One region of the Eubacterium maltosivorans genome, then DNA from elsewhere that is predicted to be linked to it. Evidence: riboswitches for the same ligand, from Rfam matches in the RefSeq annotation. Region 1 holds a riboswitch; each other region holds the start of a gene.

Region 1 (8,185 bases):
AGATAAAGCCGTCCACAACCACCGGAACCTTATGGTAGGCTGCGCTCAGGATCATGCCGGCAATACCGGCGATGTCGTAGCCGCCCACCTTTGACAGTACGTCCAGGGCGTCATTTTTATCGGGATTGTTAAGGGCGATGGATTCGCGGATAATTTTAATTTTATGCATAAGGCCGGCGTTGTTAAGGCCTGTGCCCCGTCCCGTAATGGAGGTCAGGGGATATTCGCCCATGACGGCGAGTATGGCCGCGCTGGGGGTGGTGTTGCCAATACCCAGGTCGCCGGTGCCCAACAGCTCGACGCCCTCCTCCTGAATCACTTTAGAAGCGACGTTGATACCTGCCTCCAGGGCGGCGACAGCCTGATCTCTGCTCATGGCCGGCCCCTTATGGAAGTTTTCGCTGCCGTGAGCGATCTTGGCGTCGATGACGGCGCCCTTTTTTACCAGCTCGGGCATATCCTCCTTAACGCCCATATCCACCAGCCGCACCTCTGCACCGGAGGCTTTTCCCAAAACGTTGACGCCTGCCCCTCCGGCGACAATATTGGCGACCATCTGCATGGTAACCTCCTGAGGAAAGGCCGAGACACCTTCCTCGGCGATGCCGTGGTCAGCCGCCATGGTTAAGATCATTTTTTTATCCACACAGGGGTGGATGGTCCGTTTAATTCCGGCCAGCTGGACGCCCAGGGTCAAAACCTGACCCAGGCTCCATGGCGGAATAGCGAGTGACTCCACATGTGCGCAGGCCCTGGATTCCCAATCGGGGTCTTTTGGTTCAATATTTTCAATAACTTCTTTTAAAGTTAATGCACTCATGATAATTACCTCGTTATTTGAATTTTACAGATTTCAGGTGATCTTCAAGCTTCATTATAGCACGAATCTCAGTGGTCATGAGGAAGATTTACCTGATTTTTAAGACACCGTGAACGGTCAGGCAATGCCGAAAAATTCAGCGGCGACATCTGCCGGGCACTTGCTTTTGCCGCAGGCAGCACAGCCGTGGCTTTCGGGCTCAGCTTTCAGCTTGCTTTCAAGGTATTCTGGATCAAGAGCGTTGGCAACCTGGGCTTTTTCATCCCGCGCCACCCGCGCCTTGGACATTGCCAGAGAGCGATTCCACGCATTGCCGCCACGTTTTAGGACATTGGCGGCGTCCGCCGCAATTTTGGTTGTACGGACACCCATACGTACATCGTCTTCGTTTGGCAGGCCAAGGTGTTCGGCCGGAGTCAGATAACAGAGGAAGTCTGCGCCGTGCATGCCGGCAAAGGCGCCGCCAATGGCCCCGGTAATATTATCATAGCCTGGTGCCACATCGGTTGCCAGGAAGCCTAAGATATAGTAGGGAACACCGTAGCAGAGCTGCTTCTGGAGCTGCATGGTGGTTGCGATCTGGTTAAGCGGCACGTGACCAGGCCCTTCGATCATGACCTGCACACCAGCCTCCAGCGCACGCTTGGTCAGCTCGCCGGCAACGATGAGGCCCTGTACCTGGGCGGAGTCCAGAGAGTCTGCATTGGCACCGGGGCGGATGGCGTCACCGATGGATAATACGGTATCCGTAGCCTTGAGAATTTCAAGGAGACGGTCAAAATGCTCGTACAGCGGATTTTCCTTTTCGTTGTGGAACATCCAGGCTGTCAGGAAAGAGCCACCTCGGCTGACAACGTCGGTGACGCGGCCGCTTTTTTTGAGAGCGTTGAGAACAGACCAGTTTAAGGCAGAGTGGATGGCCATAAAGTCCATGCCTTCCTGGCATTGCTTTTCAACGGTGTCAAAGAGCTCATCCTCGGTCATGCCAACCATGCTGCCGTGCTTTTCAATGGCTTCAACGCTGGCCTGATAAACAGGCACACAGCCTGCCGCAATATTGGAGATTGTAAGACTCTGTTTGCGCATGGCGTCAATATCGTCGCCGGTGGATAAATCCATAAAGGCATTGGCGCCGCATTCTTCCAGAATACGCAGCTTCTTTGCTTCCATTTCCATATCGTTACGGTCGGAGGAGGTTCCCATAAGACCGTTAACTTTTACATCCAGACCGCCGCCAATACCGCAGATTTTATCGCGGCTGCGAAATTTATTTTTGGGGATAACGATGTGGCCCTTGGCGACCCCTTCGCGTACAAATTCCGGGGTAACCCCTTCAATCAGGGCGACCTTTTCCATTTCTTCTGTAATGTGGCCTTTGCGGGCTTCTAGCATCTGTGTCATTGTCTTGTCCTCCTTACTCTGCTCTCAAATATTTTTCAACAATTTTCATGGCGCAGTATTTACCGCACATGGTACATTCCGAGGTAAAGCTGGTGCTGCGTTCACGCCAGACACGCTCGGCGGTTTCAGGGTCGATGGAAAGCTTGAACTGTTCTTTCCAGTTCATGGCCCGGCGGGCGACAGACATATCCAAATCCCATTTGACAGCCTGAGGATGCCCTTTTGCTACATCGCCGGCATGAGCGGCAATGCGTGAGGCCATGACGCCCTGATAGACATCATCGACATTTGGCATACCAATATGCTCAGCCGGGGTGACATAGCAGAGAAAATCTGCGCCGGCGTAAGCGGCAACCGCGCCGCCGATGGCAGAGGTGATGTGGTCATAACCGGCAGCTGCGTCGGTGGGCAGACAGCCGAATACAAAGTAAGGAGCGCCGTAGCAGAGCTTCTTTTCAAGCTGTACAGTCGTGGCGATTTCATCGAGCGGCACATGGCCAGGTCCTTTAACCATGACCTGCACGCCGGCTTCTCTGGCACGTCTGACCAGACCGCCGAGAATGACCAGCTCCTCAACCTGGGCATGGTCGAGGGAGTCTGCAATACAGCCCGGACGCATACCGTCCGCAAAGCTCAGCACAACGTCGTATTTTTTGCAGATTTCAATGAGGCGGTCAAATTCAGTATACAAAGGATTTTCGGTATTGTTATAGAGCATCCAGCCAATGAGGTGGGAGCCGCCGTAGCTCACAAGGGGATCGATACGGCCTTCATCCTTGGCGCGGTGAATAACAGAGAGGGTGGTTCCGGGGTGCACTGCGATGAAGGCAACGCCCTGTGACGCCTGTTTTTCAATCATGTCGAACATATCGTCCGGCGTCATATCCAGCGCAGTGCCATATTTGGCTTCGGCGACAGACAGGGTTTCGTACATGGGCAGCGTGCCGACTGGACGGCCAACCGTGGAGAGTACCTTTTCGCGCATTTCTTCAATGGGGCCGCGGACAGAGAGATCCATAATGGTATCGGCGTGAGCCTTGACAGCCGCGTCGATTTTTGCCATTTCACCGTCGATGGTGTCGGCTTCCTCATACATTCCCACACTGGCGCTGACCTTGGTAAACAGGCCCTTACCAACAGCCACGGGATGAATGTTTTCTCTTGAGCTGTAAAGAATGACAATATCACCGTTAGCGACGCCCTCGCAGATAAACTCTGGGCGAACGCCTTCTTTTTCAGCAACGTACTGCATTTCCGCGGTAATTTCACCGCATTTCGCTTTTTCCAACAAAGTCATGGTTTTTAAATCCTCCTAAAACAAAAATGAACTTGTCGTAAAAGCAGCTGGAAATTAAAAAATGGTAAAATCCATAGCTGCTTTACCAGCTATGAACTTTACCATCGTTCATACGCGTTAAGAATCATAGGCAGGTCTCCTGACTTACGGATTAACATAAACCGACGCCTTCCCTTTCAGTGGCACTTGCCGGTCACTACCGCTTACAGTGATGGGTTCGCTCAGGACTTTCACCTGATTCCCTATTCTCCCCTTGTGGGGCACCATATCATTCACAGTTATTAACTTGGTTTTATTATAACGGCATTTTTTTCTTTTTGCAAGCGTTATCTGCAATTTTTGATGTACTATAAAAAAACCATTTCAGGAAAAGCCCACTGGGAGTTGCCCTCAGAGGGTTTTGCGCGTATAATTTTATTATGAGAAAACTTTAAGAATTTACCAGGCATATTTTGGGACAGACGAGAAAAAAGAACCGCAGGTAAAGGCTTTAGAGAGAAAACAGGATAAAAATATCATAAACCTTACCCGCCTGGTAAATATGGCGAAAAATGGCTGACTCAAAGGGATAAGAAGGAATTTGTTGTTTTAAGATCGGCTTGTTTGCTATCGTTGAAGTTTAACATGAGATGTATTTAAATGAAGGGGCGAAAAGGGAATTTATAAAGTATTCTTGTTGAAGTTTAACATGAGATGTATTTAAATCCCTCTGCTGTTTGATGTGATGTAAAACTTGTTATTCGTTGAAGTTTAACATGAGATACCTTTTTATTAAACAATATTTTACGAAGCTTTTCAGATTAGATTTTGCGAATGCTTAGCATAGTCTTTCTGGCTGTTGTGATATTAGGGTTCCATGTTTTAGAAAGATTACGAAGCAGAGGAAGAGATTGGGCTGGGTTTAAGCATAGTGTCGGATAATGGATAAAAAGATGAGGAGGGAAGTGCATGCTTTCGAGGGAAGCTTTTCTGGAGAAACTGAAAAAAGAAATTGAGGCAGAGAACCATTTGATTGCAGTCGCATCTGGAACAGGACTGACAGCAAAATACGCAATTCAGGGCGGCGCTGATTTTCTTCTGGCCTTGAACTCAGGCATTTTCCGCGGGATGGGGCGAGGTTCTCTCGGCGGGCTTTTACCCTACGCCAACAGCAATGATATGGTCTATGAGTTTGGTGTACGGGAGCTTATTCCGCTGGTAGGCGATTTTCCTGTTATATTTGGCTTAAACGCCACAGACCCTACAAGGGATATGACCGCTTATCTAGATAAAATTAAGCGGAGTGGGTTTATCGGGATTAATAATTATCCGACGATTGGTCTCATTGACGGTAAATTCAGGGAGGCACTGGAGGAAAGCGGCAGCGCTTTTGAGTATGAGGTAGAGGCCTTTCGTATAGCCCATGAGCAGGGAATGGTGACGGTAGCTTTTGTATTTGATGAAGACCAGGCGGAGGCGATGCTGGACGCTGGAACAGACATACTCTGTGTGCATCTTGGCCTTACTCAGGGCGGTATGCTCGGGGCGGCAAAGGCACTGTCTCTGGTAGCCAGCAAAGACCGTGTTGAAGCAATTTATGCACTTTGTGACCGGCGGCGCCCTGAAGTGATTAAAATGCTCTATGGCGGCCCGGTAAAAACGCCGGTAGATGTGCAGTATATGTATCAAAACACCACTGCCCACGGTTATATCGGAGGCTCAGCCTTTGACCGGATTCCCACTGAAAAGTCTCTTATGAACATTACCAAGGCTTTTAAGACAACTGACGACATCGATGAGAGTGATCTGATGTCCAAGATGCTCAATGGGATTACCAAGTATTACGACTATACGGGTTTTATAAAGGAATATGTGAAGGAAAACTATATGAATGAGATATCCTTTCTAGATCTCGCAAAGGTCTGCCATGTTTCCAGAAGCCATTTGAGCGCTCTGTTTAAAAAGGAGGTGGGATGCAGCTTTCCAGAGTATCTGGTCAACTTCAGAATTCATAAGGCGGCCAAGCTGCTGAAAGAAGAAAACTTAAGGGTTTCTGAAGTGTCTGAGCTGGTAGGTTATCAGGATGTAGCCCATTTCAGTAAAATGTTCAAGAAATATATGGGGGTTTCACCGAAAACGGTTAAACATAAGACATAAACACAAATTGGAAAGACATAAGCACATGTACTTTGTAAAGGTTTGGCAGTATCATATAAGTACACCAGATAATACAGATGCTCGTCATTGGCAGACAGTGGCTGTCTGGAAATCATCTGGAATCTTTTACAGGGGGTAAATGCATTTGAAGACAATCGCAATTGCAGGAACATTTGATTCTAAGGGTCATGAATACGCGTATGTCAAGGATCTGATCGAAAGCCTAGGACTGAACACACTGACCATTAATACTGGCGTTTTTGAACCGGTATTTGAAGCAGATGTTTCCAACGAGGAAGTCGCGAAAGCGGCGGGGGCAGACATAAAGGAAATTGCAGCTAAGGGTGACCGTGCTTACGCGACAGAGATTTTATCAAAGGGAATGGAAATTCTTGTTCCACAGCTATACCAGGAAGGTAAGTTTGACGGAATCATTTCTTTTGGCGGAAGCGGCGGCACCTCTCTGGTAACACCGGGGATGCGTAAACTGCCCATCGGCGTTCCCAAGGTAATGGTATCCACCATGGCCTCTGGCGACGTGTCAAATTATGTCGGCACCAGCGATATTGTCATGATGCCGTCTGTTGTGGATGTAGCGGGCCTAAACTCCATATCCACTAAAATCTTTGCCAATGCGGCCTTTGCTATTGCTGGTATGGTGAAATTTGAAGATACTCATGTGATCGAGAAAAAACCACTGGTAGCGGCCACAATGTTTGGTGTTACCACTCCATGCCTCACAGCAGCCCAGGAATATCTGGAAGACAGAGGCTATGAAGTGCTGATTTTCCATGCAACGGGTACAGGCGGACAGTCTATGGAAGCCCTGGTGGAAGGCGGCTTTATCGAGGGTGTCCTGGATATTACGACAACGGAATGGGCCGACGAGCTGGTCGGCGGTATTTTAGCGGCAGGCCCGCACCGTTTGGAAGCAGCCGGTAAAATGGGTGTTCCACAGGTTGTTTCGGTCGGCGCTGTCGATATGGTTAACTTTGGCCCAATGGATTCTGTCCCGGAAAAATTCAAGGGGCGTAATCTGTATAAGCATAATCCGATGATTACTCTCATGCGGACAACCGTAGAAGAAAATAAGGAAATCGGCCATGTTATCGCGGAAAAGCTGAGCGCAGCCAAAGGGCCGGCAACCATCATGCTACCGCTTAAAGGGGTATCAGGTATTGACGCTGAGGGTGAGCCCTTTTATGGTCCAGAAGAGGATAAAATGCTCTTTGATACCATCCGCAGTGAAGTTAACCGCGATGTGGTGGATCTGGAAGAATTTGACATGCATGTCAATGATAAGGAATTTGCAGAAGCGGCAGCTCAAAGATTAATCGACTTAATGCAGGCTGCAAAATAAATAAAATATTTAAAGGAGAACGATAATGAATCAACAAACAAGAGCGGAAATTGTTAAAATGTATAAGGAACAGAGAGCTAAAGGCGATATTTTAGTTGGTGTCGGCGCAGGTACCGGGATCACAGCTAAAAGCAGTGAACGCGGCGGCGCAGACATGCTGATTATCTACAACTCCGGCCGTTACAGAATGGCTGGACGCGGCTCTCTGGCGGGCTTGCTGTCCTATGGCGACGCTAACCAGATCGTTGTTGAAATGGCGTCTGAGGTACTGCCGGTTGTTAAGGATACCCCAGTACTTGCTGGTGTCTGCGGTACAGATCCTTTCCGCGTTATGGATGTTTTCTTAAAAGAATTAAAAGACATGGGGTTCAGCGGCGTTCAGAACTTCCCGACTGTTGGTTTGATCGACGGCGTTTTCAGACAGAATCTGGAAGAAACAGACATGGGTTATGATCTGGAAGTTGAAATGATCCGTAAAGCGCATGAGCTGGATCTTCTGACGACACCTTATGTTTTTGATCCAGACCAGGCACGTAAAATGGCAGAAGCCGGCGCGGATATTTTAGTTGCACACATGGGGTTAACCACTAAAGGAACCATTGGCGCGAAAACTGCTTTAACGCTGGATGACTGTGTTGTAAAAGTACGCGACATCATGGAAGCCGGCCGTGAAGTTAATCCGGACATTATGGTTATCTGCCATGGCGGCCCGATTGCAGAACCAGAGGATGCCAAATATGTTATTGACCGTATCGACGGTATTGACGGTTTCTTCGGCGCTTCCAGCATCGAACGGTTTGCGGCGGAAAAAGGGATTACCGCTCAGACAGAGGCCTTTAAAGAAATTAAAAAATAAACATTGAATGTAATCAGTAATCTCTTTCGGGGACTATAAGAGATTTTTTACCCGGCAGCCAGTATTGGCTGCCGGGTTTCTTAATTTTACCAAATGAGTCCTGTTATTACTGAAATTGACTGTGACTTTCACTCGTTTTGGGGTACAATAAAGTTAATTGAATTCTATAAAAAGGGGGAATGCGATTTTGAAGAAAAAATCCATGGCAACCACTGTTGCTGTCATGTCTGTCATTGCTTTATTTGTCTTTGGCTGCGTGCAGTATGTTAGCGCCAATGATACCAATGAACCAGTCACCGCTGCCGACGGGTCTGT
Region 2 (8,185 bases), 2.1 Mb from region 1:
AGCCGACGCAGGCCAGCACAAACCCCAGGCTGTTGGTAAAACCGCCGTTCTGATGGGTATGCCTGCTCTCAGGACTCTGATTTTCGTTTTTTTCCATAATTCCTCCTTTAACTTCCAATTTATTTATCTTACCATAATCCTTCCGTTCTGCCAATGGTCAGTTTTACGAACATGAAAAAGAGATCGGCACAATTTTGCGCCGATCTCTGTTCGTACTTTTATTTGTTGGGAAGGCGTTTTTCCAGTGCTTCGGTCAGCTCTTCATAGCCTGGCTTGTGGAGCAGGGCAAACATGTTTTTCTTATAGGCTTCGACCCCTGGCTGGTTAAAGGGATTAACGCCCAGGAGGTAGCCGCCGAGGCCGCAGGCCTTTTCAAAGAAGTAAACCAGCTTGCCAATGTGGAAAGCGTCCAGCCTGGACAGGTAGATGACGCCGTTTGGCACATCGCCGTCCACATGCGCCAGCAGCGTTCCTAAAAACGCCTTTTCGTTGACATCCTGCATGGTGCGGTTTTCGAGGTAGTTCAGGCCGTCCAGGTCTGCCTCCTCATGCTTAACCGTCATATCGCCGTCCAGCTCGTCCACTGCCAGAATGGTTTCAAAAATATTCTTGTGGCCGTCCTGGATAATCTGTCCCACAGAGTGCAGGTCGGTTGAGAAATGGACCGACGCCGGGAACAGGCCCTTGCCGTCCTTGCCGTCGCTCTCGCCGTAAAGCTGTTTCCACCACTCGGAGAAGTAGCGCAGAGAGGGCTCGTAATCCACCAGAATCTCGATGGCCTTGCCGCGGTTGTAAAGGCAGCTTCTGTAAAGGGTATACTGGTAGCAGACGTTGTCGGCAACAGAGTCTACGCCGTATTCCTCATAGCCGGATTTGGCCCCGTCCATGAAAGCGTCGATATCAATCCCTGCGACGGCGATGGGCAAAAGGCCCACAGCGCTGTAAACCGAGTAACGGCCGCCCACATCGTCCGGGATCACAAAGGTTTCATAGCCTTCCTGATCAGCTAAGAACTTCAGGGCGCCCCGCTCCTTGTCGGTAGTGGCAAAAATACGGTCCTTGGCACCGTCCTTTCCGTATTTCTTTTCCAGCATTTCCTTGAAAAAGCGGAAGGCGATGGCCGGCTCGGTGGTCGTGCCGGATTTGGAGATCACATTGACGCAGATGTCCTGATCCTTGACCAGGTCGATGAGGTCTTTCATATATTTGCCGCTGATATTTTCGCCGGCAAAATAAATTTTAGGCGCTTTTCGGTCGGTTTCTTCATTGAAGAAGGTGCTGGTAAGCGCGGTGATTACCGCCTTAGAGCCAAGGTAAGAGCCGCCGATACCGATGACGATAAACGCGTCGCAGGAGCCCTTGATTTTTTCCGCAGCCGCCTTGATCCGGGCGTACTCTTCCTTATCATAAGCCACCGGGTAATCATACCAGCCCAGGAAATCGCTGCCGGCGCCTGTTTTTTCCTTCAGCATTTTGTCCGCCAGGCTGATCTGTGCCGCCTTGTTGTCAAATTCTTCCTGAGACAGTCCTGCATAGGAATAATCGAATCGAATACTCATATTTTATCCTCCTGATAAATAATTAATTTAACATTGGTTTTCACTATTTGTGCCGTTACCTTATAATTGTAATATAAGCGGCGAAAAGATCAAGCAAAATCACCGAATTTACAATTATTTATTTTAGCACAAGATAGTAATCGTTTTACATGCCTATTATAGCATAAATTTCACCGGATTTAAAAGCCTTTCTTTAAAAAATATACCCGCCGGGCTGTTTTTTATTGACCGCCCGGCGGGTATATTGGTATTACCTTAATTTTTTAACCTGTGCACCGCCTGGGAATCACATACTGTTTGTCCTGATAGGCTGCGAATTCGACGCGGACGTCGAAAATATGCTCCAGGCTTTCTGTGTTCAGTATTTCGTCGGGGCGCCCGGCGGCGTGAATGTTCCCATCCTTCATGAGCACCACCTGGTCGGCAAAGGTGACCGCGGTGTTGACGTCGTGGATCACCGCCATAATCGTCATGCCCTTATCCTGGCAGAGCCCTCTTACAATCTCCATGGTTTCCAGCTGGTAGCGCAGGTCCAGGTTGCTGGTGGGCTCGTCCAGAAGCATGACCACCGGCTCCTGGGCCAGGGCGCGGGCGATAAAAACCCGCTGCCGTTCGCCGCCGCTCAGCTGGTTTAAAAGCTTGGTGCTGTAGCCGCTGAGCGACATCTTCTCAAGAACCGAGCGGACAATCTCATAATCGGCGTCTTTCATCCTGCCCTTCATATGGGGCACACGCCCGGACAGCACCATCTCAAAAACATTTAGGCCGCTGTCCTCCACCTCAGTGCTCTGGGGTACATAGCCGATGCGCCTGGATTTTTCCTTTTGCGGCAGACCGAGAAGATCGGTAGTATCCAGGTAAATCTCGCCCTTTTCAGGCGTTAATATCCCGTTGACGCACTTGATCAGTGTGCTTTTGCCCGCTCCGTTCGCCCCCAGCAGCACGCACAGCTTTCCCGGCGCCACCTCGATGTTAACACCTTTTAAAATAGGGGTCTTTCGATAGCCAAAGCTTAAATTTTTGATTGTGATTTTCATCAGACCAACCGCTCTTTCTGTTCTTTTACAATTAAGTAGATAAACACCGGTACCCCGATAAAGGAGACCACAATGCCCACTGGGATGATCACCGGCGAAACCACCACCCGGCCCACGGTATCCGCCGCGATGAGCAGAATAGCGCCGGAGAGGGCGGTGAGCGGGATGAGCGCGCGGTAGTCGCCGCCGATCAGAAGCCTGGCGATATGCGGGGCCACCAGCCCCACAAAGCCGATCACCCCTGTAAAGCTGACGATGGCCGATGAGATGAGCGTGACCGCAATGCCCGAAAACAGCCGCAGCCGCATGACATTCACGCCCAGCGCCACCGCGCTTTCGTCCCCGGTGGACAAGAGGTTGTAATGCCAGGCAAAACGGACGATAAACGGAAAAATCAAAAGCAGAATCACCGAGACCACGATAATCTGCTCCCAGGTGATCTCCGAAAGGCTGCCAAAGGTCCAGTGGACAATGGCGGACAGCTGCTGCTCGTTGGCCACATACTGCATGCTGGCGTTCAGGGCTGAAAAGAAATAGTTGAGGGCAATGCCGATCAGGATGATCGTGGTCTTGCCCATGCCCTTGGCCGAGGCGATGCCGTACACCATGGCGGCACAGATAAAGGCGAACACAAAGGCCATCACAACAGTGCCCACCTGATTGCTGCCAAAGGGCATAAACCCGAAAATAATGGCCAGTGAAGCCCCAAAGGCCGCGGCATTCGAGAGCCCGGTGGTAAAGGGGCTCGCCATCTTATTGCCCGTGATGGCCTGCATGACCAGCCCGCTGATGCCCAGGCCGATACCGGAAACCAGCGCCATGGTAATGCGCGGCAGGCGCAGCTGCATGAGCACTGTGAGCTCGGTCTGGTTCAGAGCCGCCGCACCCATAAAATGGCCGCCGGGCAGCAGGGTCGCGAATACCCGCCCTACAGTCACGTTGGCGACGCCGACAAAGCAGCTGGAAAAAGCAGCAATGATCAAAAGGATCACTGCTGCCAGCATCAGCGCCGCTCTTTTTTTATGATAGGCCTTTAATGACTGCTGCTTTTCCATCGCTATTGGTGCTTAACCTGGAAAACATGCCCTTCTACCGGATCGACCCCCTGAATTTCCATCCATTCGTCAAAAATGGCGTCAGGGTCAACATCCTTCATCTGTTCAGGGTATAACCATTTCGCGGTATAAACCGTCCCGATCATTTTGCCCAGTCCGCCGGCGCAGAAGCCAGTGGTCACATAGAAGTTGTCATTCTGGACCGCCTTTAAATCGGACCAGCCCGCACGGCTCAGCATTTCGCTGGAGATGGTGCTGTAGTCCTCCGCTGTCGGCGGCGTGTAGACGCCGGTATTCTTGAGCGCCGGGCCAGAGGAGGTTTTGATGATGAGGTCCGGGTCTTCCATCAGAATCTTTTCCGGGTCAATGGTCTTGCCGGTAATGGTGGGGTCGCCAAAAATATTCACAGCCCCGGCATTTAAAAGCATGCTGTTCCAGCCGTCATTGCTGGTCCCTGGTATACAGGTGGTATTCGGGTCGCCGTATTCCCAGTACACCTTTTTAGTGCCTTTGACATCCTTGATTTTTTCGGCCACCATGTCCATGTTATCCTGGTAAAATTTGGTGAGCTTTTCGGCTTCCTTTTCCTTGCCGAACAGCTTGCCTAAAATCTCGATTTCCTTGGGCAGCTCAGCGTTGTTATAGCCAGATACCACCACCACCTGAATGCCGAAGGGCTCCAGTTTTTTGATGTCTTCCTCCCAGGTTCCGTTGTCCGGGGTGATGAGCACCTGAGCGCCCAGCTCGGCGATCTTTTCATAGTTCAGCTCGCTCTGGCCCTTGCCGATGACATTATCCGGGTCGAACTGGCTCCAGTACACACGGTCCTGAGCGGTGTTCTTATCCACAGCCACCACCTTGTCGATGGCGCCGATCCCACGGATCAGCTCCGAATTGTAGCGGTTAGCCACCACCACCTTTTCAAGGGGCTGGGGAATGGTTACCTCACGGCCCGTATCGTCCACGACGGTAATGCTCTCCGCCTTTGCTGAATCCCCGCTCTGGCTGCAGCCGGCAAATACCGGAACCAGCAGAAGCAGCGCGCACACAAGCGCAATGATTTTCTTTCTCATTTTTCCCTCCATTAAAAATAAAATTTATGTTAAATCCTCGCGGATATCAACATCTTCCCATAAAACAGGCTCCCTGACTTTAAGACAAATAAAAAAACCGATAAGCACTCTGCTCATCGGTCCCATTTTCCGAGATTTCGTTTGTTCAAACACGCCGCTGCATAATCCCCCTGCACGCATTTCTTCTTTAAGGCAGGTCTCCTGGCTTACAGCTCGTCCGCGGCCTGCCTTCCCGGATCGCTCCAGTGGCTTTCAGGCTTTGTCCCTGTTTACAGTGATGGGTTCGCACCGGATTCGCACCGGTTTCCCTATTCTCTTATTGCTAAGCACCTCAAAGGTTATTCAGTTTTTATCATTATACCTGCTTCTATTATACTTGTCAATATGCAATCGAACCGATTTATTTTCGGACGATAAGGCTCCAGTGCGCGCTGTAATACTGCGGCTCCTCTGGGTTATAGACACAGGATTCTTTCAGGCTGTCCTCAAGGCGCCAGGCTTTAAAGAAATGTTTGATGTCTTCCAGGTCCACATAGAGGTGGGGCACGCCCGTCTCCGTATCGCTCTTTTCCGAGAGCAGGGTGTTGGCGTCAACGCGCCGGCGGCTGTCTGCCTGCCGGTAGCCGTAGGTGCTTTTGGAGATGAGCGTGAGGAACAGCTCGCCCCCAGGCTTTAACACCCGGCGGATTTCCGCCAGGGCGGCCTGAAAGCCCGGAATATCCGTATGGTAGATGACATTGTAGGCCATGGCGCAGTCAAAGGTGTTGTCCTCAAAAGGCAGGTCCAGCATATCGGCCACGCAGGCCGTGAGGGGAATCCCCTCCTCCCCGGCCCATTTTCTGGTGTGCTCGACGCCGTACGCAGACAGGTCGGCGGCGGTGACCTCAAAGCCCTTTTTCGCCATATAAACCGCGTGCCGCCCCAGGCCACAGCCCAGGTCCAGAAAGCGCAGGAAGCCCTTCGCCTGCCACCGCTCCGCGAGATAGGGGCTCTCCACACAGGGGATGAGCCAGTAATCCGACTGGTTTTTCTCCCAGTTCCATGCCTTTGATTTCATTTTTTCCTCCTTGCATATATCGGCTTAATCTATAAAATGCGAACACATCTATTTCGCCATACCGACTTTTTATATCAGGCCGTTCTATTTTCTCTCATGGTTTGTTCCCGGGGAGACGCCCCTTTCCTGGCCTGTCCGTTGTCACTTATTATGCTGAATTTTTCTGTAAAGTTGCTATTTTTCTTTTATTTTGCTATACTTACTTTGTAAATGCCGATGTGAATCAGATGATATTTTAATCAAACGGTATCATATCTGATTCGCTGCTTAAGAATACCCTGAATTTTCAGTGACCATAATATTTTATCATCGGGGGTGAGACCTATAATGAAAAGGAATAGAATTCGGATTACACTTCTTGTCTCAGCAACATTTATTGTTATGCTGTCCGCAGTCTTAGTATATATCAATCAGCTTTCCCGCGCAACAGAATCCTCTGTCATTGCTTTTATGGACGAATTATCTGAACATGACCGGCAGAATATCCAAAATGAGCTGGAAAACTCATGGGATGAATTATCCGCTGTTTATTACAGAACAGAGAACAATAAATACACGACGATACAGGATGTGTGCCGCCGCCTGAATCTCGAACATCTGACCAATAATTTTGATGACATCTATCTGGTGGACTCCGAGGGGCGAACCTATTCCAGCGCGAATATTGTTCAGAACAGCAGCGATAAAAGCTATGTGCGACCCCTGCTCTCCGGCGATGAAAAATTTGTGATACGCTACGATGACACTAACTTTTTGGAAACCCTCAGAGAAAGCCTTGTTTACGGCGTCCGGTGTAACCCATTTCAAGTAAACGATATAAAATTTATCGGGATTGTCGGTTTCTCAAAAATCGACACGATTGCCGACCGCCTGAAAATCGACAGCTTCGACGGCCGTGGGGTTACCAGTATTATCGATAAGACGGGCAACTATGTTGTAAACTATGACGCCAGCGCCGGCATTGGAAAAATTGACAACTATTTCGAGGAGCTCCAGAAAAACACCGGTATGTCCGAAACAGAGATCGCGGAAATTGTCACCCAGCTTAACCAAAGTGGATCCTTTTTAAAGCATTTTAAATATAAGGATCACACCAAACAGGTGGCCTCGTTTATCCCCATGCCCGGAACAGACTGGAGCATCGTGCTGACAGTCGACGAGGAAGCATTCAACGAGCAGACGCATCAGTTTGTTTCGATGACCAGTGTTATGCTCGCGGTTGTCGTGGCCGTTTTGTGCGCAATGATGTTTATCATCATCCGGGTCTTATTAATCTCCGCCACTGCCAAGGCCGAAGCCAAATCCCGCGGGGACTTCCTGTCAAATATGAGCCACGAGATACGGACGCCGCTCAACGGCATCATCGGCCTGAACCAGTTAATGCAGCAGAACACCCAAAACCCGAAGGCGCTTTCAGAGTATCTCCATAAATCCGACGCAACCGCAAAATACCTGCTCTCCCTTGTCAACGATGTTCTGGATATGTCAAAACTGCAGGCCGGAAAGATGGCACTTGACGCAAAGCCTTTTTCCCTTCAACAGCTGGTCTCCACAGTCGCAACCATTATGCGCAGCCGTATGGAGGACAAAAAGATCTGCTTTCAGATCGAAACAGATATCAGATATCCTGAAATCATCGGGGACGAGACGCGGATTGAGCAAATCCTGATGAACATTCTTGGCAACGCAGTCAAGTTTACACCGGAAGGTGGCCAGATAACCCTGCGGGCGCTTCAGACAAACGTTGAGTCCGGCCAGGTCACAACAATTTTTTCCGTCGAGGATACCGGATGCGGCATAAGCGAAGCTTTCCAGAAAAAAATATTCAACGCGTTCAGCCAGGAGCGCAATACCGTCTCCCAGGGGACTGAGGGCACGGGGCTTGGCATGTCCATCAGTTCCCTGCTGGCAAAGCAGATGGGCGGCACATTGTCTGTCAAAAGCGAGGTCGGTAAGGGCAGTTGTTTCACCTTTATCATAAAAGCCGACACCGCAGACAGCGTTTCCGATACGGCGCCCGCCGCAGAAGCTGTCCCGACAGAAGTGCCGGAGCGCGGGCCGCTCAACATTCTGGTGGCTGAGGACAATGATCTGAACGCCGAAATTCTGTTGGAAATGCTGAAGGCTTCCGGCTTTACTGTCACCCACGCGGCCGATGGCGGCCAGGTGGTCGAGCGGTTTGAAGCCTCTGCCCCCTACGAATTCGACGTTATTCTGATGGACGTGCAGATGCCCGTGCGAAACGGCTACGAGGCGACAAAAATAATCCGCGGGCTCAACCGTCCCGACGCAAAATCCATAATCATCTACGCCTGTACCGCCAATTCCTTTAAGGAAGACCAGGACAAAGCATTTGAAAGCGGAATGAACGACTTTATCGCAAAGCCCATCGACGTCAAAAAGC
Region 3 (8,185 bases), 690 kb from region 1:
CGGCCTTGTCCTCACTGTTCTGGGTCTGGCCTTTGCGCCGGCTATGCTGCGGATGATGAACATTCCCGAGGTTGGGCTGGCATACGCCATACCCTATATCCGCATCTATTTTCTGGGCATGATACCCATGACCCTTTACAATATTGGCAGCGGCGTCCTGCGTGCTGTGGGCGATTCCAAAACCCCGCTGGCCTGTCTGGTGGTCACGGTGGTGCTAAATATCGGGCTTGATCTGCTCTTTGTAGGGCCGCTGGGCATGGGCGTTGCCGGAGCTGCGCTGGCCACTGCCCTGGCCCAGCTGGCCGCCGCTGTGCTCATTGTCATTATCCTGCTGAGGGCCGACCCCATCTATCGGCTGCGGCCAGCGAGAATCCGTTTTTACGTCCAGACACTCAGAGATATTGTGCGTATCGGCCTGCCCGCCGGGCTGCAGTCTGTGCTGGTCTGTTTCTCCAATGTGGTGGTCCAGTCCCAGATTAACACCTTTGGGCTGGAGGTCATGGCTGGGTTTACCGCTTATATGAAGATTGACGGGTTTCTCTTTATGCCCATTGACGCCTTCTGTCTGGCCATCTCCAACTTCGTGGGCCAAAATATGGGCGCAGGGCGCTGGGAGCGGGTGGTAAAAGGCAAGAACGTCTGCCTGCTGCTGTGCGTTGGTGTGACCATTGGCCTGGGCGTAATGATTATTCTGAACGCCCGGCTGATCCTGGGCATGTTTACCTCGGACGAGGCAGTGGTTTTAAACGGCATGCGCCAGTTGTACACCGTGGTGCCCCTTTATGGCATTTACGCTGCCGATCAGGTGTTTGTGGGCGTTCTTCGGGGGGCCGGGGCTACGGTCATCCCCATGGTCATCACTCTGGTGTGCATGTGCGGCCTGCGGCTGAGCTGGATTTTTACCACCCTGAGGTTTGTACACGATGCGCGCATGATCTACCTGAGCTATCCGCTGACCTGGATCGTGACCGGAGCAGTGCTTTTGCTCTATTATTATAAAGGCGGCTGGCGGCCGGAAAGGGCCGTCTGAAAAATCGTAAATATTTCAAAAGAAGTTGTTGACAAAGCCGCCTAAAGGGCGTATGATGAAGTTAATTAAATATTGAATGATCCTATGTAGTGGGAAAAGGGTGAGAGTCCCTTGCTGTAATCGCAGCTGTAATGCAAAATGCTTTCTGAAAAAGCCACTGTCAATGATGATGGGAAGGCGGAAAGATGATATTGCTGAGCCAGAAGACCGACATAGTGATTGGTTCTTAAAAGACTCCGATTTAGAGTGCTTAAGAAACGAAACAAAACCTTTACCATCCAGATTATACTGTGTTCGTTCATCCCTCTCTGAATCCGAGAGGGATTTTTTTATGGAATTTAAGGACGGTCGCCTTATCATTCGTATTTAATTAAATCTCATAATGCCTGTTCCATCAGACAGGTGTCATTAAATCCTCTTTTCAGTCAGCGAGGCTGAAAAACCCTCCCTTTTTTGGAAAAGTCCCAAACGCCGGGGCTTTTCTTTTTTTTGAAAAATTTTGAAATTATGGTTTCCAAAGTGTATTTTTATGGTATAAGATTTAGGAGAAATGAAGTTCGCACCCCCTTTTTATAGGGTGATAGGGGAAAATATGGTATAATGGAAGAAATGCCGGAAAGGCAGAAAATGGGATGATTAGAATTGGAATTTGCGACGACAATGCTTTGATTGCGGAAAAACTGGAGACGCTCATCATCAGGTATGGTGAGGAACACAGTATTGATGTGGAAACGTACGTCTATCATGACGGCAGCGAGGTGCTTGAGGACCGTATCCAGTTTGATATCCTTTTTCTTGACGTGGAGATGCCAAAAACCGACGGGATCGATACGGCCAAGCAGATCCGTAAGTGGGACGCCCGGGTCAAGATTATCTTTATCACCAGCTATACCCACTACATGCGCAACGCCTTTGCTGTGCACGCATTTGAATATCTGGTCAAGCCCTTTAACACGGCAAAGGTAAACATGGTGCTGACCGAAGTGTTTGATTTTATCGAAAAGGAGAACAAAAGTCACGATATTTCCCTGATGATGGGCGGCGAGTTAAAGGTCTTTGCCAGCAACGATATTTATTATTTTGAGCGCGTGCGGCGAAAGATCAAAATGTGCACCGCGCAGGGCGATTTTGAATTTAACGGCGTCCTGAGCGAGATTATGGAAAAGGTTCAGGACTTTGACTTTGAATACTGCCACAAAAGCGTGATTGTGAACCTGTTCCACTGTAAGCGCATTGCAGGCGCCGACCTGTATCTGGACAATGGCGAAACCCTGCCCATAGCTCAGAAGCGCGCCGTAGAATTTAAAGCGCGGCTGTTTGATTATATTGAGGAGAATTTTAAGCTGTTGTGAGAAAGGGCTTGGAGGATAGTTTAGGGGAAGAATATGGATAAGTGGATTTATGTACTAGATATGGCTTTATCGTATGGGATTACAGGATATATTATGTTTCGTTTTATGTCCGAAGTATATGATAGAAAATATGGAGAAAACTTTAAATATTTTATTAGCTTTTTAGTTTTTGTTGTTGCAGCAATAGGATTGAATATCCTAGGCATTCCTATATTTAAAATAATTTTTTTATTAATATCACTATGCTTAATTAGCTATTCTCTCTTTATATTTGACAAGAAGTGGATGTTAATCTATGATTTTGTCTTTGCGCTTTATATAATTTTTTCAGATGTTATATCTGTTGTAATTGTTTCTTTAATAATGGATACTACGATAGAAGGAGTTGAGGAAAGTTTTAATTTTTTATTTCTTTCCGGAATATGCAATCAAATAATTTTATTGTGCGGATTTTATATTTTTGTATCTATATTTAAAAAGAACGAATTGAATACACTCAAAATAGTTCAAAATATCTTTTTAATGTTACTGGCGGTTTTTGAAATAAGTGTGCTGTATTATTTTTATATAACAATACAACAAAATTCGTCTGGAATCGCTTTAGCATATATTTGCTTTGGGTTCATTGGATTAGATATATATTTGGTCTATCTATTTGAAGCTATATCAAAACGCTATCAACTGGAAAGAGAGATGGATTTGAAAGAACAGCAGGTAATAATGCAAAATACTTATTATAAAAGTATTGAAGCGCAATATGATTATTCGAGACGATTAATACATGATATGAAAAATCATATGCAAACTGTTGAGGAACTTTATGCTAATGATAATGGTGATATGGCTCAAAGCTACGCTAGAACAATTTATAGAAAAATGGATGAATTGGGAAGTCGCTTTAAATGTAGTAATCGCTTTCTAACAATAATCATCAACAATAAATTAATAAAGTGTGATGAAAATGATATAAATGTTACACTAAAAATAGAAGATGTAGGTATTGAATTTATGGATTTTTTTGATGTTACTACAATTTTTTCTAACCTATTAGATAATGCAATTGACGCATGTCTTGAACTTTCAGTAGACGAAAGACATATAGAGATTAAACTATTTAAGTTTAATGATTTTATAACAATAGTTGTTTGTAATAGTTATAATGGCAAGATTGATTATAAAAATAATGAATTAAAAAGTACAAAGGAAGGAGAACATATGGGCGTTGGTTTGAAAAATGTAAAGGCAGCGATTGAAAAGTATAATGGAAGTATTCAATACAAAGCAGAAGAAATGTTTAGGGTTGAAATTTTAATTTCTTCATCGTAAAAAGAGCATAGAATTTCTTACTTTGGACATATTTAAAATATAAAAGACCATAAATTTATTTCTTGAAGCAGTAAAGATTGTGATTTATTTTCTTTGTACATATAATAGCATTTATCAGCTGATAAACTACATAATATAGAATGTTATGAGGTGTACTAAATGAAAAAAGATGGTTTCAAGAATAAAATCCTAAAAAATGTGGCAAAAGCTGCTCATCATGAAGCAGTTAAAGATGCTAACACAGCATGTTGGATGATCCATCATCAAGAAAAAGCTCCCGTAAATACTAAAAAATTCCGTAAATTCTAATGTTTGAGAAAGCTTCTGAAGCATTAATTTATCAATTAAAAAAAAGAGAAATTGTGGTCGATGAAGATGTTGAAATATACCAGTTTGGAATCAAGGTTTTAATGCTCAAAACGGTTCACTACGCTTCCATGCTTTTGGTGGGCCTGCTTTTCGGCATGCTGCCGGAGACCATACTCTTTTTAATTGTATATGCGGCCATCCGCGCCTATGCCGGCGGTTATCACGCCGATACACGCGGGGTCTGCTACCTGCTGTCATGGATCACAATACTTTCTGTTTTACTCATTGCCCGGTTCTGCCCGGCAGGGGCGGTTGCGGTGGTTACCGCAGCGCTTACGCTGTCCGCTTTTCCGGTGATCTACAAATGGGCGCCGGTCGAAAACAGCGCAAAGCCGCTGGATGATGCAGAGTGCACCCATTACCGGAAACGGGCGAGAAGAATACTGGTGGCTATCAGTGCTTGTGCGTTGCTTGCCGGACTGGTTTTTAACAGCCGGTTTGGGCTGGTCGCCGCGGAATGCCTGGGCCTTGAGGCGCTGATGATGCTGCTGGGGCTGTGGAAAAATGGGCGTTAAGCCGAGGTATACAAGAGAACAGCAGGATGTGATTCAGGAAGCGGTGGAATGTGGTTTTGATGTGTCGCCGTATATTACGGAGGCCTTCACGCCAGACCAGATACGGGAAATTTTCTGGGGATTGATGACCGGTGTGGATGTGACCTTTTATAACGATCCTGAGTATTCAAACTGCCAGATGTGGCAAATACGGGAAGGACTTACAGGAAAGGTAGATGTATCGGTCTATGCGGATAAAAATCTGGATTGGAAAAAAATGTACCTGATCCGGATGGGTTTAGAGGAAGGGCTTGATGTATCGGAGTATGTGCGGCAGGGCATGGACCCGGAGCAGATCCGGGCAATTTTGCAGGGCTACCGTACCGATATTGATTATACGCTTTATGCGAAGCCCTGGTACACAGCTGGCGAAATGCGGGAAATCGGCTCAAAACTGATCCGGGAAGCGGTTCTGAACAGAGCGGAGGAGACGCCTGGCGCTGGCGGTATATTTAAGAGTATAAAAAAATAACAGGTGCCCAACTGCAATTTGGACACCCGCATTTTTTTATTCTACTGGGTCGTGGCTGAGTAAAAACAGAGTCAGAATTTCTTCTGCGTATTTTCCTTTTTCTGCTGGACAGCGTTCTAAAAGCTCCAGCAGTGCTGCGTACTTCGTCCCCATATATTCTTTGGGGCCGTAGAGAATTGCGTCGGCGGACATTTTCAAAACGTCACAGAAACGATTCAGGCTTTTTAGAGAAAAGCCCTTAGTCCCCAGTTCTATATCGGCAAGGAAGGTTGGTGTGATACCGATTTTTCTTGCCAATTCATCACGGGACATGTTCAGAAATGTTCTTTGTTTACGAATACGAAGGCCAATCGCCTTATGATCTAGCTCTTGCATACAATTCCCCCTAAAAATAGTATTTACGCTTTTAGCTGTTGACTCCATACCATTGTGATATAAGCCGGTGGTTTATTTAAAAACCAGACACTTTTGCGCATTTTAATAGGACCACAGTAGACTTCTTAATTATATCCGCTTTTACCAGTAATTTCAAGTCTCTGTAAGAAAACTGAAAGGAACCGGAAAAAAGTCCGGTATTCTCTCCCGAAGACAGGTTCAGGGGGATTTTTTTGTTTGTCGGAAATATTTTAAGTTGAAAAAATTTCGTACTCTCAGGCAAATTAATCGTGACAAAAAGTCGAAAAACCGGCAGGTTGCATATAATTCAAAATGTGATATAATGAAATGGATTAACGGAAAAAGGACGTATTTTTATGAATGTAAATTTTGAACATTACAAGGTCTTTTACTACGTAGCGCGCCATGGCACCATTACACAGGCGGCCCAAGCACTGTATATCTCGCAGCCGGCAGTGAGTAAATCGATCCATCTGCTGGAAAAGGAGCTGTCATGTGAGCTTTTTCACAGGAATCAGAAGGGGATGACTCTGACGCCAGAGGGCGAAATGCTGTACGGACATGTGGCAAAGGCCTATGAGCAGCTGGCACTGGGTGAAAAAAAGCTCTGGGAAATGCTGAATCTGAACAATGGGGTGGTGCGGCTGGGCACCAGTGACATGATCGCCCGTTTTTTCCTGCTGCCTTATCTTGAGAAGTTTCACAGCCTGTACCCGGATATCCGCATCAATATGCAGAGCGGCACCACGCCTGGCACACGTGTTGCCCTGAAGGAGGAACGTATTGAGGTGGGCGTGGTATCCTCACCGGTGGCTGCCTCAGACGATATTGAGATTTATCCGATCCGGGAGATTCAGGACGTTTTTGTGGCGGGTCTGGACTACGCGCCCCTTGCCGAGAAGGTGCTGAGCTTTGAGGAGATTATGGCGCACCCCATCATCTGTACAGAGCGCAACACGGCCAGCCGCCATTATCTGGACACATTTTTCCTCAAACACAAGATCCATCTGGAGCCGGCCTTTGAGCTGGGGACTATGGAGTTAATCATGCCTTATGCGGAAAGAAACCTGGGTATTGGCATCGCAGTCCGTGATGTGGCGCAGGAGCGTCTGGAGCAGGGGAGTTTGATTGAGATCCGGGCCAAGGTGGAGATGCCGAAGCGGCAGATCTGTGTGATCAAGCGGAAAAAGGGTGGTATCTCTAAGGCAGCAGAGGCTTTTCTGGACATCATTTTACCATAACTTTTGGTTATAAAACATATAAGAATATTTCATTTTACTTATGGCAACGAGAAGGGTAAAATCGTTACTGTACGAAAAATGAAAGGAAGATTTTATTTTGAAAAAAGGCTATTTATATATTGTCATTGCGACGTTGTTTTTCAGTTCAATGGAGATCGCCCTCAAAAGTGTTTCAGGCCAGTTCAACGCTGTGCAGATGAACCTGACCCGTTTTTTGATCGGCGGTCTTGTTTTAATTCCCTTTGCGTTCAGGACGCTTAAAAAGAAAAATGAACATCTGGATAATAAAAGCCTGCTGCACTTTGCGGGATTGGGCTTTCTGGGGGTGGTGGTCAGCATGACCTTTTATCAGCTGGCTGTGGAAAATGCCAACGCCTCGGTGGTGGCAGTGCTGTTTTCCAGCAACCCGGTGTTTGTGCTGTTTTTCTCAGGCATTATCCTGCACGAGGTGATCAAGAAAAACCATGTAGCGGCCATTGTGCTGGAAATTATTGGAATCCTGGTGATTGTCAATCCTCTGCACACCGCCCTCAATATCGCGGGAGTGGTCATGGCGATTTTGGCAGCGGTGGCTTTTGCCCTGTATTCGGTCTTTTCTAAAAAGCAATGTAACCGCTACGGCGGCGTGGTGGTGACCTGCGGGAGCTTTTTATTCGCCAGCCTGGAAATGCTGCTGCTCATCGGACTCAGTCATGTGGGCCCGGTGGCGGATATGCTAAGCGGTAGCGGACTTGCTTTATTTGCCAATATTCCACTGCTCACAGGTTATACAGTGTCCAATATCCTTACGATGCTGTATATCTGTATCGGCGTGACCGGCGGTGGCTATGCTTTTTACTTCATGGCTATCGAAGAAACCTCGGCCAGTACGGCGTCGCTGGTGTTCTTCTTTAAACCGGTGCTGTCGCCTATTTTGGCAGTGCTGATCCTGCACGAAGCGGTGCCGGTCAACATGGTGATTGGTGTGCTGCTGATCCTGGCCGGCTCTCTGGCGAACCTGCTGCCAGCGTTTGCGCACAGGGAAGAAAAGTCTGTGTCCCTGAGCACAGAGCAGGGCCGTTCCTAGCCTGTTTTATAAAATCTGAATGTTGAAGCCACAGAGAATCCCTTAAAATCTCTGTGGCTTTTTTTGTTAAAAATCTGCTTTTTAATTTAGAATTATTCTTGACAAGCTTCTTTTATCATGCTAGAATACACTCATCAAACAGTTAGAAAAAACTAACAAAAATAAATTTAATGAAAAGAGGTATCAACATGAAAAATTTAATTGGCAAAGAATTGATCGATTTTGAAGTACAGGCATATCATGAAGGTGATTTTAAAACCGTCACAAAGGAAGATGTTCTGGGAAAATGGGGCGTGTTCTTCTTTTACCCGGCAGATTTTACTTTTGTGTGTCCGACAGAGCTGGCGGACGTAGCGGATAATTATGAAGAGTTCAAAAA
Region 4 (8,185 bases), 2.1 Mb from region 1:
CAAAGATGCGCAGAATTTCCTGGTTCACGCCGATGACCTCACGCTTGTCCTCCCCGCTGCGCTGGTTGTTTTCCAGGTGGGAGAGAATCAGAATATCATTAACCAGGCGGGTCAGCCGCTCACTCTCATCGGCGATGATGCTGTAAAAGCGGCTCAGGGTGGCCTCGTCGGTGATGTGGTTTTCCTGAATGGTCTCGATGAAGCCCCGGATAGTAGTGATGGGGGTTTTGAGCTCGTGGGATACATTGGCCACAAAGTCGCGGCGGATATTTTCCAGCCCCTTAATCATGGTAATATCCTCTAAAATAATGATATTACCGTTGTAGGTCTGGTCGCCCTTGTCCAGCATCTGGGAGCTTGTGACCTTGTAGACGCGGTCCTCGATGCGGGTTTCGTAATCCAGCCGCCCGTCCTCGGTCTCTGCCAGCTTGTCCTGAAGCTCATACACAAAGGGGTCCCGGTAAACCTCCAGAATGCTCTTCCCTTTTATCTCCTTTTTCAGATCGATCTTAAAAATCCCCCGGGCCGTATCGTTGATCAGGATGATCTTGTTGTCCCGGTCCACGGCGATGATGCCCTGGTTCATGCTGGACAGCACTGAGGAAAGCTCAATATTCTTGCGGTTGATCTTGCTGAAGGAGGCGTCCAGCTGCTCGGCCATGGTGTTCAGGGAGTCGACCAGATCGCCGATTTTATCGTCCCGCAGCATGGTGAGCTTTGTCTTATAATCGCCCCGGGCAATCTTTCTGGCGAAAATGGTCACCTCGTCCAGGGGTCTTGTCTCGTTGCTTAAAAGGAACGCAAAAATCACAATGGCGATGAGGATACTGGCCAGGGCCACAAAGATCAGGTTGTTGATAATGCTGTAGCTCACATCCTCCATGACGTCGAGGGGTACCGCGATCCTGACAATATGGGTTATCTGCCCATCCTGATAGTATGGCGCTGCCAGGTAGAGCATGTTCTTCATGATGGTGTCGGAATAGCGCACCGAGGTGGTGGGCGTCCCCTTCATGGCGCCCTGAACCTCGGGCCGGCTCAGGTGGTTATCCAGGGAGCCAATGCCGCTCAGGGACTCAAACAGGACGTTCCCCTCCACATCGATGATGTTGATGCGCTGGTTGGTGCTGGTGGCGTAATGCTCCAGCCCGGCGACGTCGCCGGTCCGGATGTAGCCGGGCATCAAATCCTCAACAATATACTCGCTGTTGCTTTTCAGGTTTCTCTCAGTGGATTCATAGTAGGCGTTTTTAAAAATCACATAGGAGAAAACGCCCGAAAAGGCTGTGACCAGCACGATCAGGATGGAAAAGACAATGGTGATGCGCTTTTTCATTGACCGCTTTCCAGATTTTCCACCAGGCGGTAGCCCACGCCGCGCACAGTCTCAATGTATTTTTCCTGGTCGTCCTCAATCTTTTTCCGCAGGTAGCGGATGTGGACATCCACTGTCCGGGTCTCGCCATAATACTCATAGCCCCAGATTTCATCCAGCAGCTGATCCCGGGTCAGCACCTTGTTCTTATTGTTGGCCAGATACAGAAGCAGCTCGTACTCCTTCAGGGTCAGCGACAGTTTCTTACCGTTTTTATACACCTCGAAAGAGCCTGGCAGAATGCGCAGGCTGCCCACTGCGATCTCCTCCGCGTCCGAGCTTTTGATCATCTCTGTCCGCCGCAGCACAGCCTTCACCCGGGCATAGAGCTCCTTCACGCTGAAGGGCTTGGTCATATAATCGTCCGCGCCCATCTCCAGACCAAGGACTTTGTCGAACTCCTCGCTCTTGGCGGTGAGCATAATGACCGGAATATAAGACAGGTTCTTGTCCGCCCGCACCTCGCGGCAGATGGTGAGCCCGTCCTTGCCCGGCAGCATTAAATCCAGAATGATCAGATCTGGCCGGATATCCACGATTTTCTCAACCGCACCAGCCCCCTCATGGACCCCTGCCACCTCAAAGCCCTGGGCTTCCAAATTGAATTTAATCAGCTCATATATATTAAGTTCATCTTCTATAATCAGGATTTTTTTCATTTTCGCTCCAATCTTCACTCGCTTTTAACATAATCCGTAACATAATATGATTATAGCATATGTTGTGTTAAAGGCATGTAAAATCTGGATTAAATTTAGTTTATTAAAAAAAGAGAGGATGCCGCACTAAAAAGAGGCAGACCGCCGCCCGCAAATACCAAAGGCGCGATGCCGCTTTTAAGTCAATGGATTGTACAAAAAAGCTGTCCGAGGATTAAAACAACGGTCGGGTCGATTTCACAAACGACTTCTGAAAGTTGTCGTTTGTGCATAAGAGAGACCGTTTTTAATCCGCGGACAGCGCCAAGCTGCATCCAGCTTTCGCAATCCTTGACCTTCCCCCAGCTTACCCGTCACTCCCCAAGCTCCCGGAAATGCTGTCCGTGAATCCCGATATGCCCAATGCCCAAAATCACCACAAACAAGACCATCCAGAAAACCCTTCCGTAGATCCCCAAAAGCAAAAACGAAAACACCGGCAGCGTTGCCCCCGCCAAGGGCACACCGCAAAACCCCGAATAAAAATCCTTAAGCTTCCGCCCGCTCCTAAAATACCGGACCCAGTAGCCCTCATACAGCAGCATCAGCGCAAAGGACAGCGCCAGCCACAGGCTCCAGGGCGTCAGTGGGCGGAGGTTAAAGTCTGTAAAGATCAGGGCACAACAGCTCACCCCCACCTGCCCGATGCGCTCGCACCACAGCAGCAGCTTATTCTCATTTCCAAAATCATAGCCCTCGGGCTGATTTCGTGTCCAGATCAGGTTGGGGATAAACAGCATCAGCAGATACAGCGCGCCGATGTATGAAAATCCAAAATGGCCCATTTTTTGCCTCCTTCGTTTTTATGAATAGCGTCACCGCACAGTTAACACTATCATTATATCACCTTTGGATTAAAACTTTTACATTTTATCTTGACACCCGGAGCAAATGTGATATGATAATAAAAAAGCATAAAACATTTCAGGTGCTGCATGGCAGATAATAGGGAACTAAGTGAGATTCTTAGACGGGCCCGCCGCTGTAAGTGGATTGCCCGGCTCATCACCACTGTCCGAAAGGATGGGAAGGGAGCCAGGCGTGAATCCTCAGTCAGAAAACCTGCCTGAAGTGTGTCGACGGTCTTCATCTGAGCGATAAAGGCCTGTGGGAATGATGGAAAGTTCGCACCTTAGATTAAGGTCGGGCTTTTTTTGTTTGAAAAAATAAGGAGATACCGAATGAAAGCAGTTGTTTTAACAGGCCCCGGCGAGCTGGAAATGACCGAACGCGCCATTCCGTCCTGCGGTGACCACGAAGTCCTCGTCCAGGTCAAGGCCTGCAATTTATGTAAAACCGATCTCAAATGCCTGACCATGGGCCAGCGCGACCTGGTGTACCCGCGTGTGCTGGGCCACGAAATCTCCGGCGTTATCGCCGAGGTGGGCGCTGCGGTCACAGGCTACCAGAAAGGGCAGCGGGTGCACGTGCATCCGGGCATTGCCTGCGGCGGGTGCGCCTACTGCGAAGAAGGCGATGACAACCTCTGCGACCATATGCGCATCATGGGCTTTAACTATGACGGCGGCTTCCAGGAATACCTGATCGTCCCCGAGGAGGGCGTCCGCGGCCAGATTATCAACATCATTGAAAATGACACCCTGAGCTTTGAGGAAATTTCCTTTATCGAGCCCCTCTCCTGCTGCGTCAACGTCCAGGAAAAACTGAAGCTCGCGCCCTCGGATACCCTGCTGATCATCGGCGCAGGACGGATGGGCATCCTCAACCTGCGTGTGGCAAAGGCCCTTGGGGTACAGAAGGTCTTCCTGGTCGAGACCAACCCCGAACGGGCAGCGCGGGCGTTAAAGCTGGGCTTTGACGCCGTTTTTGAAAGCTATGAGGCCGTCTGTCAGGCCCTGCCGGCCCTGACAGACGGCAAGGGCGTGGACGCGGCCATCCCCTGCTGCGCGGCCCCGGAGGCCATGAATCTGGCCCTGCGTGCGCTGAAAAAGCGAGGACGCTTCGGCCATTTCAGCGGCATTATCCCAGACGGCGCCACCCAGCCGGAGATCAATACCCTTCATTACAAGGAGCAGATCATGGCCGGCGCCTACGGGTGCGGCATCGCGCACAGCCGCCGGGCCAAGGCGCTGCTGGAGAGCGGCAGCCTGGTCGTAAAAGACCTGATTACAGAGCGCATTCCGCTCGAGGAGCTGGCGCACGGCCTTGAGCGTGTGCGGCAGCTCGAAACCCTTTCAACCATCGTTGTTTTTGATTAACACACCCTATGGAGGAATCGAATAATGGAAGCAGTTACAATGAAAGAATACGGCCAGGTGATCACCGGCCTCATCAACCGTGAAAATCTGACCAAGGAAGAATCTAAGGAAATGTTTATGGAAATCCTGGGCGACCGCCAGACGCCCATGCAGCAGGGCGCTTTTCTGGCCGCCCTCAGCGCCAAGGGCCCGACTGCCGCCGAGGTGGCCGGCAGCTTTGAGGCCATCTACGAAATCGACACCTGCAAGGTCACGCCCCAGACCGCTGTGCCCGTGGTGGAAAACTGCGGCACTGGCATGGATACCTTCAAGACCTTTAACATCAGCACCGTCGCCGGCATCATCGCCGCCGCGGACGGCGTCCCCATGGCCAAGCACGGCTCCCGGGCGCTGACCTCTGTCTGCGGCACCATCGACGCGGTGGAAGCCCTGGGCGTGGATGTGGACTGCAGTGTGGACGTGGTAAAGGCCAGCATCGAAACTGCGGGCATCGGCATCTTTAACGGCATGAGCCCAGAGGTTCACCCCACAGCTCTCGGACGGGTACTGTCACAGATTTCCTTTGGCAGCGTTTTAAACATCTCCGCCTCCCTGGCAAACCCTGCCCTGCCAAAATATGCAGTCCGCGGCGTCTACTCTCTGGACATGCTGGAATTTGTCCCAGACATCATGCACGAAATCGGCTATGAGCACGCTCTGGTCGTCTATGGCGAAGCCGGCAGCGGCTGTATCGACGAGGCATCCACCGTCGGCCCCACCCATGTGGCTGAGCTGATGCCCGACGGCACTGTAAAGCGCAGCACCCTGACGCCGGAAAGCCTGGGGATCGAGCCCGGCTGTCTGGATGAGCTGGCCCCCTGGGACTCTGTGGACGCGGCTGCCCAGGGCATTGTCCGTATCCTGAAGGGCGCCTCCACCCCCACCCGCGCCAACATCGTCTGTCTGAACAGCGCGCTGATCCTCTACGTTGCCGGAAAGGCCGACAGCATTCAGGAGGGCTATATGCGCAGTCACGAGCTCATCGCAAGCGGCAAAGCCTACAAGGCCCTGGAAAAATGGGTTGCCACCCAGAACCGCAATCCCCAGGCCGGCCTTGCAAAACTGAAAGCCGTTGCCCAGGCTGCCGAGGTGTAAAATGAACCTTTACGCCTTTAAATCCGACAATGGCTACCTGAAAATAGCCCAAGACGGCTCCTACACCCTGGTCGGCATCAATAAAGCCAGTGTCTATGACGACAGCCGGCTGGACAGCCTGAAGGACCAGCTGACCGCCCTGAAGCCCGAGCTCAAAAACCTGAGGATCGTTAAACTGGTGCTTGAGGAAGAGGATTATTTTTGGGCGTAAAAAAAGGACCGCATAAGCGGTCCTTTTAGCTTTTATCCTGTGCGATTCCCCTGAATCCCTTTTGTAAGAAAGAGTCCGGCGTATACGGTAAGCATAAATGGCATGTAATTGGCGCTCAATCTCAGAACACCCATGTATCTGAAAAAGAACAGGAACACGTTTGGCAGGAAAAAACACCCCAGCGAGAGGCCCAGGCAGATAAGTCCGGTCTTGAGGCTGATTGGTTTTTGAGGTATTAAAACCGCGTCTGATCCAGCGATTAACTCCACCGCGCTGCCAAACAGGCAAAACTGAACCACATTGAGCATTGTATAAACAGAATAATTTATTTTTATTCTGAACAGCTTATATTCCAGCAGCCCAATGAGAAACATTAGTACGAAAAAGAGGGCACAGACTGCCAGCTTCATTATCTTTTCCTCTTCATTATGCCCTTCACGGCCGGCCGTCAGGCCGAGAAACAGCAACAGCCCCCCAATTGCCAGGAACCAGCTCGTAAGGCCGCTCGCAGCCCACCGATTCATTTCCACAAACCAGTCCCCGGTGTTCTGTGGCATCATGCCCACAAGCTTTGTGAAAAAGACACTCATCAAAAAGGCCGTCAGCGCGCCAAGGAGGTAGGCTTTGGACAGCCCAATACTTCTCACACCCACGCCCCGCGCCAAAAGCCCCAGCCCAAAACCAAGGCCCCCCCACTGAATGACAATGAGCACCTTCTTTAGCACCCTTAAAAACAGGTTGGCATTTCCAGCACCCACCAGATAACGCCCCGCCGCGTCCATCAAAATCATGAATACAATCCCGCCCAGCATCAGCAGCACCGTTGATTTTCCTTCTTTTTTCATGGCTTTCCTCACACAAAGAACCCAAATCAAATGTCCACAGAAGTTTATCTTTATTATATCATATTTTTACGGATAAAAACAGTTACGGCAATGTAGCTTACTTTTCCTCGCTTTCTATATGCAAAATCAAAAAAGACCCGCCTCACCCTAAGGTGAAGGGGGCCGGCAGCGCTGTCAGTCGTTTCGTTCCCGCACAAAGAACCGGATGGGTGTGCCATCAAAATCAAAGGTCTCCCGGATTTTGTTTTCCAGATAGCGCTGATAGGAAAAGTGCATCAGCGTCGCGTCGTTGACAAAGACCACAAAGGTCGGCGGATTGACGCCAGTCTGTGAGGCGTAGAAAATTTTCAGTCGGCGGCCGCTCTTGGTTGGCGGCTGCTTCATCATAATAAATTCTGTCATGGCTTCGTTGAGCTTACCGGTGGTAATGCGTTTTTCCGTCTGACTCTTGACAAAATCAATGGTTTCATAAATTTTGCTGACCCGCTGCCCGGTTTTGGCCGAGATAAACAGAATAGGCGCATAGTCGATAAAAGACAGCGTATCCCGGATTTCCCGCTTCATCTTATCCATGGTCTTGGTGTCCTTTTCCACAATGTCCCATTTGTTGACAATGATAATGGACGGCTTGGCGCGGTTGTGGGCAATGCCGGCAATTTTGGCGTCCTGTTCCGTCACACCCTTTTCCCCGTCGATCAGCACCAGCACCACATCGCTCCGGTCAACAGCGGCAATGGCGCGCACAATGCTGTAGCGCTCAATATCCTCATAGATCTTCTTTTTCTTCCGCAGCCCCGCGGTGTCAATGAGGGTGTAATCCCGGCCGTTAAAGCGCACTTCGGTGTCGATGGCGTCACGGGTAGTGCCGGGTACGTCGCTGACGATGAGCCGGTCATGGCCCAGCATTTTGTTGATCAGGGTGGATTTGCCCGCGTTTGGCTTTCCGATCACCGCGATTTTCAGGTTATCATCCTCCTGCTCGTCCTCATCATAGACTTTCTTAACCCGCTCGATCACCGCGTCCAGAAAGTCGCCAAGACCAAGGCCCTGCTCGGCAGAGATCGCCATGGGCTCGCCAATGCCCAGATTATAAAATTCAAAAATATTGTTTTCCAGCTGCTGGCTGTCCACCTTGTTAACGGCCAGCAGAACGTTTTTGCTGTGCTTACGGATCATGTTGGCCACCTCCAGATCAGAGGCGGTCATGCCCTCGCGCCCGTCCACCAGCAGCACGATCAAATCTGCCATGTCAATGGCCAGCTCGGCCTGGACACGCATTTGCAATAAAATATCATCCTTGGTGTGGGGCTCGATCCCACCGGTATCGATGAGTGTAAAATGATGGTTCTGCCACTCCGCATCCGCAATGATACGGTCTCTGGTAACGCCGGGCGTGTCCTCCACAATGGCGATGCGCTCGCCCACCAGCTTGTTGAACAGGGTGGATTTGCCCACGTTCGGGCGTCCCACCACTGCGACAATCGGTTTTGCCATAGTATTCCTCCTTAATTCATCGCTTCCAGAAAGGCCGCACCGTCCACTGGGACAATGCGCACCTCTGCCTGAAGCGCCTTTTCAATCTCTTCTGTTGTCAAATCGTCCAGCAGGTCATGGGTATGGCTGCGGACCATGTTTTCCGGGATCAGATAACGGTCTGCCCCCTTAGGGACCTGCCGGATAATGTCCTGTCCTGTGACCAGCCC

Evidence for each region. Region 1 has a riboswitch for cobalamin ahead of thiC (phosphomethylpyrimidine synthase ThiC). Riboswitches for the same ligand answer to the same signal wherever they lie in the genome.
Region 2: another riboswitch for cobalamin. It lies ahead of CPZ25_RS00885 (ABC transporter substrate-binding protein); the one in region 1 lies ahead of thiC (phosphomethylpyrimidine synthase ThiC).
Region 3: another riboswitch for cobalamin. It lies ahead of CPZ25_RS14120 (LytR/AlgR family response regulator transcription factor); the one in region 1 lies ahead of thiC (phosphomethylpyrimidine synthase ThiC).
Region 4: another riboswitch for cobalamin. It lies ahead of CPZ25_RS01435 (alcohol dehydrogenase catalytic domain-containing protein); the one in region 1 lies ahead of thiC (phosphomethylpyrimidine synthase ThiC).

Annotation. Positions count from the first base shown of each region.
Region 1 is NZ_CP029487.1:2,346,110-2,354,294, reverse strand. Features, by position in the region: gene cobT (nicotinate-nucleotide--dimethylbenzimidazole phosphoribosyltransferase) at 1-820, opposite strand, end outside; gene bzaB (B12 lower ligand biosynthesis ThiC-like protein BzaB) at 938-2,221, opposite strand; gene thiC (phosphomethylpyrimidine synthase ThiC) at 2,235-3,518, opposite strand; cobalamin riboswitch at 3,631-3,802, opposite strand; gene CPZ25_RS11175 (phosphoenolpyruvate hydrolase family protein) at 4,467-5,654, shown strand; gene CPZ25_RS11170 (Tm-1-like ATP-binding domain-containing protein) at 5,800-7,014, shown strand; gene CPZ25_RS11165 (phosphoenolpyruvate hydrolase family protein) at 7,040-7,870, shown strand; gene CPZ25_RS20665 (hypothetical protein) at 8,058-8,185, shown strand, end outside.
Region 2 is NZ_CP029487.1:154,476-162,660, reverse strand. Features, by position in the region: gene CPZ25_RS00905 (sodium-dependent transporter) at 1-97, opposite strand, end outside; gene CPZ25_RS00900 (glucose-6-phosphate isomerase) at 219-1,559, opposite strand; gene CPZ25_RS00895 (ABC transporter ATP-binding protein) at 1,823-2,596, opposite strand; gene CPZ25_RS00890 (FecCD family ABC transporter permease) at 2,596-3,651, opposite strand; gene CPZ25_RS00885 (ABC transporter substrate-binding protein) at 3,654-4,724, opposite strand; cobalamin riboswitch at 4,899-5,073, opposite strand; gene CPZ25_RS00880 (class I SAM-dependent methyltransferase) at 5,125-5,781, opposite strand; gene CPZ25_RS00875 (hybrid sensor histidine kinase/response regulator) at 6,109-8,185, shown strand, end outside.
Region 3 is NZ_CP029487.1:3,031,164-3,039,348, forward strand. Features, by position in the region: gene CPZ25_RS14115 (MATE family efflux transporter) at 1-1,030, shown strand, start outside; cobalamin riboswitch at 1,098-1,260, shown strand; gene CPZ25_RS14120 (LytR/AlgR family response regulator transcription factor) at 1,663-2,382, shown strand; gene CPZ25_RS14125 (sensor histidine kinase) at 2,416-3,708, shown strand; gene CPZ25_RS14130 (cyclic lactone autoinducer peptide) at 3,868-4,017, shown strand; gene CPZ25_RS14135 (accessory gene regulator ArgB-like protein) at 4,017-4,592, shown strand; gene CPZ25_RS14140 (hypothetical protein) at 4,582-5,103, shown strand; gene CPZ25_RS14145 (helix-turn-helix domain-containing protein) at 5,140-5,478, opposite strand; gene CPZ25_RS14150 (LysR family transcriptional regulator) at 5,856-6,740, shown strand; gene CPZ25_RS14155 (DMT family transporter) at 6,838-7,806, shown strand; gene ahpC (alkyl hydroperoxide reductase subunit C) at 7,995-8,185, shown strand, end outside.
Region 4 is NZ_CP029487.1:283,327-291,511, reverse strand. Features, by position in the region: gene CPZ25_RS01450 (sensor histidine kinase) at 1-1,336, opposite strand, end outside; gene CPZ25_RS01445 (response regulator transcription factor) at 1,333-2,034, opposite strand; gene CPZ25_RS01440 (hypothetical protein) at 2,388-2,858, opposite strand; cobalamin riboswitch at 2,983-3,157, shown strand; gene CPZ25_RS01435 (alcohol dehydrogenase catalytic domain-containing protein) at 3,255-4,292, shown strand; gene trpD (anthranilate phosphoribosyltransferase) at 4,317-5,426, shown strand; gene CPZ25_RS01425 (hypothetical protein) at 5,428-5,637, shown strand; gene CPZ25_RS01420 (hypothetical protein) at 5,670-6,482, opposite strand; gene der (ribosome biogenesis GTPase Der) at 6,657-7,976, opposite strand; gene CPZ25_RS01410 (DUF512 domain-containing protein) at 7,988-8,185, opposite strand, start outside.